Regions from separate parts of the Romboutsia sp. genome, predicted to be linked through region 2. Evidence: riboswitches for the same ligand, from Rfam matches in the RefSeq annotation. Region 2 holds a riboswitch; each other region holds the start of a gene.
The links. Region 2 has a riboswitch for cobalamin ahead of AC11VW_RS04190 (FecCD family ABC transporter permease). Riboswitches for the same ligand answer to the same signal wherever they lie in the genome.

Region 1: it holds a riboswitch for cobalamin, as region 2 does, so the genes downstream of both, AC11VW_RS09810 (response regulator transcription factor) here and AC11VW_RS04190 (FecCD family ABC transporter permease) in region 2, are expected to answer to the same signal.
Region 3: it holds a riboswitch for cobalamin, as region 2 does, so the genes downstream of both, AC11VW_RS10055 (energy-coupling factor ABC transporter permease) here and AC11VW_RS04190 (FecCD family ABC transporter permease) in region 2, are expected to answer to the same signal.
Region 4: it holds a riboswitch for cobalamin, as region 2 does, so the genes downstream of both, AC11VW_RS02240 (cobyric acid synthase) here and AC11VW_RS04190 (FecCD family ABC transporter permease) in region 2, are expected to answer to the same signal.

The regions. Positions count from the first base shown of each region.
Region 1 is NZ_JBXKIW010000061.1:13,925-17,140, reverse strand. It holds gene AC11VW_RS09820 (energy-coupling factor ABC transporter permease) at 1-685, shown strand, start outside; gene AC11VW_RS09815 (energy-coupling factor ABC transporter substrate-binding protein) at 654-959, shown strand; cobalamin riboswitch at 1,015-1,191, shown strand; gene AC11VW_RS09810 (response regulator transcription factor) at 1,425-2,108, shown strand; gene AC11VW_RS09805 (sensor histidine kinase) at 2,108-3,216, shown strand, end outside.
Region 2 is NZ_JBXKIW010000038.1:10,520-13,735, forward strand. It holds gene AC11VW_RS04185 (ABC transporter ATP-binding protein) at 1-615, opposite strand, end outside; gene AC11VW_RS04190 (FecCD family ABC transporter permease) at 620-1,645, opposite strand; cobalamin riboswitch at 1,786-1,957, opposite strand; gene AC11VW_RS04195 (peptide MFS transporter) at 2,304-3,216, opposite strand, start outside.
Region 3 is NZ_JBXKIW010000063.1:6,122-9,337, forward strand. It holds gene AC11VW_RS10040 (energy-coupling factor ABC transporter ATP-binding protein) at 1-225, opposite strand, end outside; gene cbiQ (cobalt ECF transporter T component CbiQ) at 218-916, opposite strand; gene AC11VW_RS10050 (energy-coupling factor ABC transporter substrate-binding protein) at 919-1,209, opposite strand; gene AC11VW_RS10055 (energy-coupling factor ABC transporter permease) at 1,169-1,918, opposite strand; cobalamin riboswitch at 2,054-2,236, opposite strand; gene AC11VW_RS10060 (cobaltochelatase CobT-related protein) at 2,399-3,216, opposite strand, start outside.
Region 4 is NZ_JBXKIW010000018.1:4,828-8,043, reverse strand. It holds gene AC11VW_RS02240 (cobyric acid synthase) at 1-1,459, opposite strand, end outside; cobalamin riboswitch at 1,576-1,750, opposite strand; gene AC11VW_RS02235 (histidine phosphatase family protein) at 1,762-2,364, opposite strand; gene cobS (adenosylcobinamide-GDP ribazoletransferase) at 2,384-3,148, opposite strand; gene cobU (bifunctional adenosylcobinamide kinase/adenosylcobinamide-phosphate guanylyltransferase) at 3,152-3,216, opposite strand, start outside.

The DNA of each region.
Region 1 (3,216 bases), on a different contig from region 2:
TAACTCAAACGCAATGCATATAATGGAAGGGTTCTTACCAATGAAATGGTCTATTATATGGAGTATTGTATTCATACCATTTTTCTTAATGGGAGTGAAAAATATAAATAAACTAGTAAAAGAAGAACCGAAAAAAAAGGTATTACTAGCATTATGTGGGGCATTTGTATTTGTTTTATCAGCACTTAAAATACCATCACTAACAGGAAGTTGCTCACATCCAACAGGGGTAGGTTTAGGAGCAATATTATTTGGACCAAGTGTTATGGCTGTCTTAGGAACAATAGTACTTTTATTCCAAGCATTACTTTTAGCACATGGAGGAATAACAACTTTAGGAGCAAATGCTTTTTCAATGGCGATAGTAGGTCCTATAGTTTCATTTTGTATATTTAAATTTTTAAAAAAGAAAAATGTAAAGCCTGGAACTAATGTGTTTATAAGTGCTGCTCTAGGTGATTTATCTACATATACAATAACTGCACTGCAACTTGCACTAGCATTTCCAGATGCAACTGGTGGAGTAATGGTGTCTGCAGTGAAATTTTTAGGAGTTTTCTTTATGACTCAAATACCGATAGCAATAGCAGAAGGTATACTTACTACTATAATTTATAATTTAATAAATGAAAAAGAAGGAGAAGGAGTTGATTATGATGAACACAAATACGAAATCAGTGAATAATATAAAATCAATGAATAAAAAAAATGTGATGTTACTTTTACTAGCTGTAGCACTTATAATAATTCCACTTCTAATTAATCCAGGTGCTGAATATGGTGGAGCAGATGGGCAAGCAGAAGGTGTTATAACTCAAATAAATCCAGGATATAAACCATGGTTTAAAAGTTTATATGAACCACCAAGTGGAGAAATAGAAAGTTTATTATTTTCAACTCAAGCAGCTCTAGGAGCAGGGTTCATAGGATATTATTTAGGAAGTAAAAAGGAAAAATAAATATATATATGTTGAAAAAATAATAAAGTTAGTATAGTATATAAGTATATTATAACAACTTAAAAGTATTATAGGTACTCTACAAGAGAGTAAAAGGGAAAAAGGTAAAATCCTTTGCAGCACCCGCTACTGTAATGTGGACGAACGTTTATAACCACTGTGATAATTCACGGGAAGGTAAACTAGTAGGACGAAGCTAAGCCAGGATACCTGCCTATGATATCAAAGAAATTCTTCGGGGATGAGGAATGTTCTTACTATCAAATATACTATATTAAGTATATTTACGATATAAAGATAAGCTCAATCATCCTGGTTGAGCTTTTAAATTTGCCCTTAAGCAATTAGATATAGATGTAACAACCTAACCTTACTAAGTGCTTTAGTTTCCATGCTAAAGCATTTTTCTTTTTAAATTATTACTAGAGATTACAATTGATTTTACAAAAGAGGAGAGTGGAGAAATTGTCAAATACATTAATTTTGATATGTGATGATCAAGAATCAGTACATGAGACAATAGGGGAATATTTAAAAATAGAGGGAATGGATTATGTATCTGCTTATGATGGATTAGATGCATTAAATAAAGCGAAAACTATCAAACCAGATTTAATACTACTAGATCTAATGATGCCTAAAATGTTTGGGACTGATGTATGTAAAGAAATACGTAAAAACAGTAATGTACCAATTATCATGCTTACAGCAAAATCAGAAACAATAGATAAAATAATTGGATTAGAAGTAGGTGCAGATGATTACGTTGCAAAACCTTTTTCACCAAGGGAAGTTGTAACACGTATAAAAACTGTATTAAGACGAACAACAATAGTAAGTAAGCAAAATAACTGCGTTAAATATGAAGACCTTGAAATAAACGTAGATACTCATGAGGTTTATGTAAAAGGAAGATTGTTGAAAATTACACCAAAGGAAATAAAAATATTTTATATGCTGGCATCTAATCCAGGTAACATTTTAAATAGAGACAGCATACTATCTGAAGTTTGGGGATATGATTATTTTGGAGATACTAGAGTGGTAGATACTCAAATTAAAAGACTTAGAAAAAAACTTCCAACAGATGATTTAACATGGGAAATTAAATCTATATATGGAGTTGGTTATAAGTTTGAGGTATCTTAATGAGAGAAAGCATATTCAAAAGATTATTTAAAATAATAATTGTAACAGCCATAGGTGCAGTAGTTGCTACAATATTTTTCTGTAGTTTTACAATAAAACAATACTTTCTAGGTGTGAATATAAATGAAATTCAGCAACAAATAAATAAACTTGCTACTGACTTTGTAGGAAATGATTGTAACTTAAATGATATAGTAGATTCAAGTTTGATGAAATCTGCTATTATTCAATGTTATGATACATCACAAGAAGAAATTTCAAGTGAATATAATCACGAAAAATTCAAAGATGATGAGCTTAACAAAGCACTACAACCATACATAGGTACCGTTTTAAAAGGTAACTCTATAAAAGGAGTAACAAAACTACATGGATTAAGTGATGATGTAATACTTGTAGGTCAACCGATAAAAAAAGATGGAAATATAATAGGTGCTATGTTTTTTATTAAAATTGCAGATCAACTTACTTCATCACTAAATGGATTTTACATAGTTTTAGGAGTAAGCATGGTTTTAGCACTAATATCTATAATAATTCCATTATACATATTCATAAACAGAATGATTAGACCGCTACATGATATGACTAAGGCTACTGTAGCTATGTCACAAGGAGAATTTTCTACTAGAATAGAAGAGTGCAAGGAAGATGAAATAGGAGAACTTGCAAGGGCCTTTAACTACTTAGCAACAAAGCTAGAAGAAAATGATAGACAAGCTAAATTATTAGAACAGACTAGAAGAGATTATATAGCAAATGTATCACATGAGTTAAAAACACCAGTTACATCTATACGTGCAATTGGAGAGACCTTAAATGATGATGTATTCTTAGAAAGAATCGATAAGAAAAAATATTATAGAATGATACTTAGGGAGTCAATGAGATTAGAATTACTTATTGAAGATATGTTAGAATTGTCGAGATTACAATCAGGAAACGTAGCGCTTGAAAAATCTTTAGTAAATGTGGAGAAGATGATACTAGAAGCAGTAGAGGAATTTGAAGTTATGGCGGATGACTTAGAAGTAACTTTTAATATACCGAAGAACTTAAAGCATATTCCTGATGTATTTACTAATAAAAATCGTATAATACAAGTGCT
Region 2 (3,216 bases):
TCCAAAATATTGAACTAAGTTTAAATCATGAAGTACTCCTATTACAATTTTTTTATTATCTCTAGCCCAACTTACTAAGTGTTCTAAAATCTCTATTTGATGTTTTAAATCAAGGTGATTTGTAGGTTCATCTAAGAGTATTATATCTGGATTTTGTGCAAAAGTTCTTGCTAAAAATACCCTTTGTAATTGCCCTCCTGATAACTCACTTATCATTTTATCTTTTATATCATAAAGCCCTACCTTATCTATACTATCTAATACGATTTCTTTATCTTTGCCGCTAAGACTTGAAAATACACTATTAGAATAAGCATATCTTCCAAGAGCTACTGTTTCATATATAGTATATGGAAAATAAATTTGAGATATTTGACTCATTAAAGCAACCTTAGTTGCAAGATGTTTTCTATCAAAAGAAGATACTTCTTTGTTATCTATCTTTATACTGCCTTTATAATCAATTATGTTTGCAATAGATTTCAAAAGCGTGCTTTTACCACATCCATTCGGTCCTACTATGCAAAGATTTTCACCATTTTCAACTTTTAGGTTAATATTTTTTATAATATCAATTTCATCATAGCCACAATAAAGATTTTTAATTTCTAACATAATTTTACCTACCTTTCTTTGAATTAAAATACACATATGCAAAGAATGGTGCTCCTATAAGTGCTGTTATCGCTCCTACTGGTAGTTCTGCTGGTGATATTATTGTTCTTGATATCAAATCAGTAATAACCATTAAACATCCTCCAAATATAAAAGACATTGGTATAACATAACTATGTTTTGAACCAAATACTCTTCTAACTATATGTGGTGCTATTAAATCAACAAAACCTATTGTTCCACTTAAAGATATCGCCGCACCTGTTAATGTTGTTGAAAATATGAATAACCTTTTTTTAACTTTAGTAGTGTCAACTCCAACAGCTTTTGCTTGTTCTTCTCCAAATGTTAATATATCCATTTCTTTTATATATTTTAGTACTCCTAATATGCCAATCAATAAAAATGGTATAAGTGCCTGTACATATGACCAACCTTTCATAGAAAAGCTTCCCATTTGCCAAAGTGTTATACTCTTTATATCTTCACTAAATAATGCCGTCATTGTTGTTAAAAGTGCATTTACAAATAATGCAAATACCATTCCAGCAAGTATTATAGTATTATTTGACATAGTCTTGTCTATTTTTCCACTAAATACAATAACTAAATATACAGTTAAAAGTCCAAATAAAAATCCAACCATCGGTAATGTTAAACCACCTAAAAATGGTATAGATATTCCAAGGACTATAACAAGTCCAGCACCCAATGATGCTCCTGAGGATACCCCTAGTGTATATGGAGATGCTAATTCATTTTTAAGTATAGACTGCACAACCGCTCCACTTACTGCTAAACATCCTCCAACCATAAATGCAAGTAGCACTCTAGGAAGTCTGATTGTCCATATTATAGATATATCTTTTAGTTTTATATTATCTCTTAATGGAATATTTAACATTTTATTCAGCAATATGTTAGCAGTATCTAATATATTAATGTTTGAACTTCCTATAGAAATTCCCATGCATATAATTAAAAATACTATAGGTATACATAAAATTATTAAGTTTTTATTTTTGCTCATGCTCTCTTTTGTAAATAGCCTTAACTATTTATTTCTCCTTTTATCTGTCTGATTTTTGTATGTAGGGTTTTAAAAAAGCATACTCTGAGAGTATGCTTGATTTTCATTAACGAAACTCCTAGTAAGCCCACCCTCAGAAGGTACTAGTTAAATATTTGGCAGTTCTCCCGGCTCAACGTCATTCTACTATCTCACCTTCCCGATTTCTCAGTGGTATATAAGATTTCGTCAGTTTTACGGTTACTGGGGTAGCTTAGAAATTTCATCTAATTCCCTATTAAGTCAATTGACACCTAATATTTTTTATGTATTTTTTCGCCATTGTTACTTGTATACGGATAAACTTCTTTATTATCTATATCTTTATTATATAGAAAGTTTTTAAGTGTATCAACTATATTAACATATTCCCCTACTGTTTTTTTACTAATTCTAATATAAATATATTATAATGTATAATTATGTATTTTTCGTGTCAAAATTGTGTCAATATTTTGTCATAATCACTTCTTTTTAATAGTATTCTTGGATTTTAAAAAGACCATCCATGATATATTATCTTGAATAGCCTTTGGTAATTTTTAATTTAAGATTTCGTCAATTTTAATGAGTTTCCAAGTGGTGAGAAACACATTTCTTTACATCTAACTTTTAGATTTTATACAGTTTGTTCTTCATATTCAAAATTTTTAACTTCTTCATCTTCAAGCAATCTTATTAGCTTTTTATCAAATACAAATAAAAGTATTGCACATATGAATAAAACGATTGGAATCGCAACATACGCCTGCATTATAGTGAATTTTGAAGTAAACGCGTACAGATAGCTATATGATTTTCCAGCTAAAAATGTAGCAAAAGTCCAAACACCAAGTAATACAGAGTAAATTTTGTTTGGTGCATATTTAGTTACAAAAGAATTACCAAGTGGTGAGAATAGCATTTCACCTATACTTAGAAGCACTCCAAATGCACAAAGGTAAACAAGACTAGCTTTAGATGAAGCACCTGCGCCTACACCTCTTGAAATCTCTGCAAATACAAGCATTAAGAAAGACATACCAAGAAAACTAAGACCTAGCGCTAATTTTTTAAATAAGCTCAAATCACCTTTAGGTCTCTTTGATAGCTTGAACCAAAGTGCACCAAGTACTGGTCCAAGAGCAATACATGTAAATGAATTTAGTGAGTCAAACCATGAAAGAGGAACTTTAAATCCACCTACAGTCATATTTATGAACTGACCACCATAATCATAAGCAGCTAAATAAGTTAAGTACCAAAACACCCAAAATAATACTGAAAACATAGATACAAGTATAATAGCAAAAACCTTTTTTTTGTCAGTTTTTGTCAATGGTTTAACTTCAGTTTCAACTTTGTTTTCAGTGCTCTTTCCAGCTTTAAATGGTTTTTTTCCTACTTCTCCAAGGAATTTCGTACCAAATAAAAACCAAAGACAATTAATTGCACAAATTATACTACACACTTTAAAAACAGGTCTAAAACCTTGAATGTCACCGTGTGCAAATGTTGTTGCTATAAGAATCCCTACAGCTATAGTTCCTATA
Region 3 (3,216 bases), on a different contig from region 2:
ATTATATAAACCTTTTTTATTATATTTTAACTCGTGATTCTTAAATAAAATACTTCCTGATGATGGCTGTAGTATTCCCATTAAATTCATGAACAATGTTGATTTGCCTGAACCGTTAGATCCTATTATTCCAATTACATTCCCCTTATCAAAATCCATATTGACATCTGATAAAGCTAATGAATTTTTTTCATATTGATAATTTAAATTCTGAATTTTAAACATTCTCGTCACCTACTATGTGAAATTTGCCATCATATAATTTCATATCTAATGATATACACATATCATCGTATCTTTTCATCATTCTTTTAAACAGCATATTTCCAAGAAGACCAATTGACTTATATGAAGTTTTTAAATTTATATATCCAAATCTTAATTGTTGTGATTTTCTAATATCCTCTACTTCTTCTAAAAAAATAAATATAAATCTATAAACTAGCATTGATAGTTCTATTACTGTATCTGATATATGCAAGTTTTTTAATAAAAATAATATTTGATTGAAAGGAGTTGTAAGTATAAAAAAATATACACATGTCAAACAAGACATCGATCTAAACAATATATATATTGATGTACTTAATGATGCCTTAGATACACCTATATATACATTAGCAATATTTAAGCTATAAATCAACTTATTTGAATCAAACGATATATTGATAAGATTTATTATGATTCCCATAAATAAAAAGTACATAGGAATTCTAAGTAATTTCATATAGTTTCTCATATCTATTTTAGCTATACAAATTATAAAAATACTCATTAAAATCATTATACTCATTAAAAACAAAATATTCTTTATCAGCATGGATGCAATTAAAAAAATTACACCTATACTAACTTTAATTTTTGGATTTATATTTGTTAAATTATTTGTATATGCATATTTATCAATTAAAAGCATCTTTACTTTCTCCTTCTGCTACCTAGATAATATCCTATAAATCCAGCTCCTATTGCTGCTTGTGTTGAAAATAATAAACTCTCTATTTCTCCACTTGGTGGTTTGTACAAGCTACTAACCCATGGCTTATATGTTGGATTTATCTCTGTTATAATAGATTCTGCTTCTCCATCAGCTCCACCATATTCAGCTTTTGAATTTAATATCAATGGAGCTATAATAAGTCCTACTGCTATTAAGAATAATATCCAGTTAGTTTTCTTTGTTGATTTCGTATTTGTACTCTTCATCATCTACTCCATTTCCTTCTTTTTCTATTATTAAATTATAGATTATAGTAGTAAGTATACCTTCTGCTATAGCTATTGGTATTTGAGTCATAAAAAATACTCCTAGAAACTTTGCAGCTGACACCATTACTCCACCAGTTGCATCTGGAAATGCTAGAGCTAATTGTAGTGCAGTTACTGTATATGTAGCTAAATCTCCTAAAGCCGCACTTATAAATACATTAGTGCCTAGCTTTACATTTCTTTTCTTTAAAAATTTAAATATTAAGAATGTTACTATAGGGCCTACTATTGCCATTGAAAATGCATTAGCTCCTAATGTTGTTAATCCACCATGTGCTAAAAGCAATGCTTGGAATAACAGTACTATTGTACCTAAAACAGTCATCACACTTGGTCCAAATAATATTGCTCCAAGTCCTACCCCTGTTGGATGAGAACAGCTTCCTGTTAGTGATGGTATTTTTAATGCAGATAGTACAAACACAAAAGCTCCACATAAAGCTAATAATAATTTTTTCTTAGGCTCTTCTTTTACTATTTTATTTATAGATTTTAAACCCATTAAGAAAAACGGTATAAATATTACACTCCATATAATAGACCATTGTACAGGTAAAAAACCTTCCATTATATGCATTGCATTTGAAGTAATCGGATTTAATATAATCAAAAGAAATGATGCTACTAATCCTAGTTTTAAATTTTTCATAACTGTCCTCTTCTCTATTTTAAATATTAATATATATTTTTGTCAATTTAAAAAGTCTAACCTAAGGGTTAGACTTTCTTTATAAATACTAATTATATACATAAGTATTTTAAGAAATTTTCTCCTCCCCGAAGAAATTCTTAAATATTATTAGGCAGGTCTCCTGGCTTAGCTTCATCCTACTATTTTACCTTCCCATGACTAAGTCATAGTGGTTAAATCGAAATTTCGTCAGCTTTACAGTAGCGGGGGCTGCAGAGGACTTTGACCTCTTTCCCTATTAATCTTGATTTAAGAACCTATAATATTTTTATTATTTTTTAAGAAATCTGTTTGATTACACAATATTGACTAATCATTTATGCTATTTTAAATATTAACTTCTATTAATACATTCTATAATAAGTTTAATATTCCTTCTTATTTTTAAATTTTTTTAATTATTTAGTTTTATTATTATTTCCCATAACTTTATAGATTTTAATTCCTAATTATCTTTTTTAAATACATTGATACTATATCCGAGAATCTTTCTATGTCTTTTGTATATATAAAATCTTTTCCATATATTAATTTCTCTGCTTGTAAATCAATTTCTTTACCTGTAAATACACCTAAAACTAATATTCCATTTTGTCTTGCTTTTCTTACTTCGTTTGCAGCATCTTTTACTCCAACTACTCCTCTATACGCCATTTCTCCCCGTATGCTTCTTTCTCTATCCTTACCTATTTTCACATCATTAGGTCTTCCATCACTTAAAACTATTAATATTTTATTTTCTTCAGTTCTCTCCGATAAACCTTCACAAATTGACTTTATTGCTAAACCATCTCTATTGTTCCCTGCACAAAAATACTCAAATATATTTTCACTAGAATCTATATTATCCTCATAATCTTTAAATCTTTTCAAGATTGTATAATCCATAAAACTAGAAAATCCTATAACCCTATTTGGTATTCCTACCATTGTTAATGCTCTCGCTATTATATATGCTTGAGTAGCTACATTTGCCTGATTTCTACTTTGTGAACCACTTGAATCTAACAATATATCTATAACATATTTTCCTTTTTCATTTTCAACATCTTTATAAAATATTTTTTTATTATTACTTCTACTTACTCTCCATGCTCTATTTGCATATACAGTTCCACAATCAGAGTAAATTCTACTTATTTCACTTTCTTCTATTAGTATTCTGGATATATTTTCTTTCAGTTTTATTATATTTCTCTTATGTACTTTCACTTTATCTCTAAACTTACTTATATTATTCTCTTTTTGCCTAGTTA
Region 4 (3,216 bases), on a different contig from region 2:
CTAATTTATCATATTCATTTTGCTTAAACGCTTCAAAAGAAGTTACGCTACTTTCTATTTTATCTAAGCCTTTTTGTTCTCTTATATTATTTAAAATAGTTCTCGTAAAATCTATATCATCAAATATACCATGAAGATAAGTTCCTACTATGTTTCCTTCTTTGTTAACACTACCTTCTACATAATTAACTTCCTCATTTAATTTTTTATTAATTATGTTTAAATTGTTTACATTTTCACCTATCTTACTTATTCCCATATGTATTTCATAACCTTTTACTTTCTTTCCTTCAAGGTTAATCATATATCCACCAAGCCCATCACATATTGTGGCTTCTACTTGTGTAGTTGTTTTTTCCATCTCAAAGGTAGTTTCTGTATCTAAAAGCCCAATTCCATCAAACTCTTCAACTTCACCTTCAACATGGTATGGGTCTTTAAGCTTCTTTCCTAACATTTGATATCCTCCACAAATACCAAATATCAATTTACCTCTCTTATGTAATTCCTTTATTTGTTCTTCTAATCCATTTTCTCTTATGTACTTTAAATCATCTATTGTACTTTTACTTCCTGGAATTATTACCATATCAGGATTTCCCAGTGTTTCACCATAATCCACATATCTAATACTTACATCTTCTTGAGTTTCGAATATATTAAAGTCTGTAAAATTAGACATATGAGGCGTTCTAATTATTTCTATATGAATATCATTTTTATTCATCTTCGTCTTAAATCTAGTTGTCACACTGTCTTCATCTTCTATTTTTATATCACTATAAGGAATAACTCCAAGAACAGGAACTTTTATTATTTCTTCAAGCATTTTTACGCCATCATCTAAAAGTTCCTTTCTTCCTCTAAACTTATTTATAATTACTCCCTTAACTCTTTTTCTTTCTTCTTCATTTAATAAGAGCATCGTACCCGCTAATGATGCAAATACTCCTCCTCTATCTATATCCCCAACTATTATTACTGGAGCATCTGCAATTTTTGCCATTCCCATATTGGCAACATCATGTTCTCTTAAATTTATCTCTGCTGTGCTTCCTGCACCTTCCATAACTACAATGTCATAGTTATTACTAAATTGTTCAAATATATTCTTTAGTTCATTTGCTAACTTAGGCTTGCAAATATGATAATCACTTGAAGACATATCTTCTCGTACCTTACCTCTTACTATTACTTGACATCTATGGTTTCCTGATGGTTTTAATAATATCGGATTCATATCTGCTATTGCTTCTATTCCTGCTGCTTCAGCTTGGAATACTTGAGCTCTTCCCATCTCAAGACCTTCTTTTGTTATAAAAGAATTTAATGCCATATTTTGTGATTTGAATGGTGCAACACTATAACCATCTTGTTTAAATACTCTACATAATCCAGCAGTTAGAATACTTTTACCAACATTAGAAGCAGTACCTTGTAACATTATTTTCTTGCCCATTATTTCACTTCCCTATTTTTTTAATTTTCTAAATATTAAGAAAGTCCTAACTCTAAATAGAGTTAGGACTTTTATTTTAAGATATATCAAATAAAAACCTTCACCCCGAAGATCTCATCAATAAATTAAATTAGGCAGGTCTCCTGGCTCAACTTCATCCTACTCCTATACCTTCCCATCCTTAAGACAGTGGTAATTTCTAGTTTCGTCAGTTTTACAGTAGCGGGGGCTGCAAAGGAATTTAACCTTTTTCCCTTTTAATCTCTAAAAACCTATTTTAATCTAGTATTCGATTTTAAAGGCTAAATAAAATTTGTGTTATTCATGGTGTCTATTACAGTAAACCCATTTTCCACTTCTAAAATTGTAACTGATGCATTATCAATTTTAAAATTCCAGTGGTATTCATAACTGTTTGATATTAAGTAAGTTATTATATTTCTTATAGTTCCTCCATGAGAACATATAAGTATTGTCTTATCTTTATTGTCAAAAATTACTTTACTTATTTCATTTGCCACTCTGTTGTATGAGTCTATTAAACTCTCTCCATTAGGATATTTATATTCATATCCTTTATCTATCATATCTTGAAATTGTTTTGGATAATTACTTTTAATTTCATCAAAGGTTATTCCTTCAAAATCTCCAAAGCTAATTTCTTTTAATGTTTCTTTTTCTACTATTTCTATTTTTTTTAATTTTGCAATTTGTTTTACTGTGTCTTTTGTTCTTGATGATGTAGTGGTATAAATTTTATCTATTTCTATTTTTTCTAAATAAGTTGTTAATTTATCAATTTGTTTTTTACCACTTTCACTTACCACACTATCTATATGGCCTGATAATCTATTGTTTTGATTATCAGTAGTCAATGCATGTCTTACTAAAATTAATTTTGTCATATGCACACCTCTTTAAAGGTTATCCTATTATTAAGTATATGTAAAGTAAATATATAACTTCACCAAGTTCTACACTACATCCTAAAATATCTCCTGTTACTCCGTCAATTTTCTTATATATATGTTGTTTGAACATTTGATTAAATATAAGAACAACGATTATAGACATTAATATTTTTGCTATTAACATAGTTGGTGAATAAAATATAACTCTTGATATTAATACTACCATTGCTATTGTATATGTTATAGCTGTTATAAACATGCCTGCAGTTGCTTTTCCTATGAACATATTTCCCATTCCTTTAGCTCTAGGACTAACTGTTTTATACATTAGTCTTATAACTCCTAATCTACTTATAATTGGCATAAAAATTACCATCCACATAAATCCTTGAGTTATAACGCTGTATATAAATCCTATTTTAAGTAAAATAACAAACATTATAGCTAAAAGTGAATTAGTTCCTAGTCTAGAGTCTTTCATTATTTCTAGCATTTTTTCTTTATCTCTATAACTATATATAGCATCAAATGTGTCTCCTAATCCATCAATATGGAGACCTCCTGTTAATAAAACTGATGCTAACGTAATTATTATAGATGTCACAAATGGATCAAATATTTTTATTGATACTATCCCTACTAAAAATAATAATATTCCTAAAACAAGTCCTACTAGCGGAAAATACGTTATAGATTTATGAAAATCTTCATCAAATCCTACATCTATATTTATAGGTATTCTAGTCATAAATTGAAGTATTGCAATAAATCGTTTCATAATCTACCCCTTTATCTTCATAGGTATACCACTTACTACAAAATATACTTCATCACTTTGTGATGCTA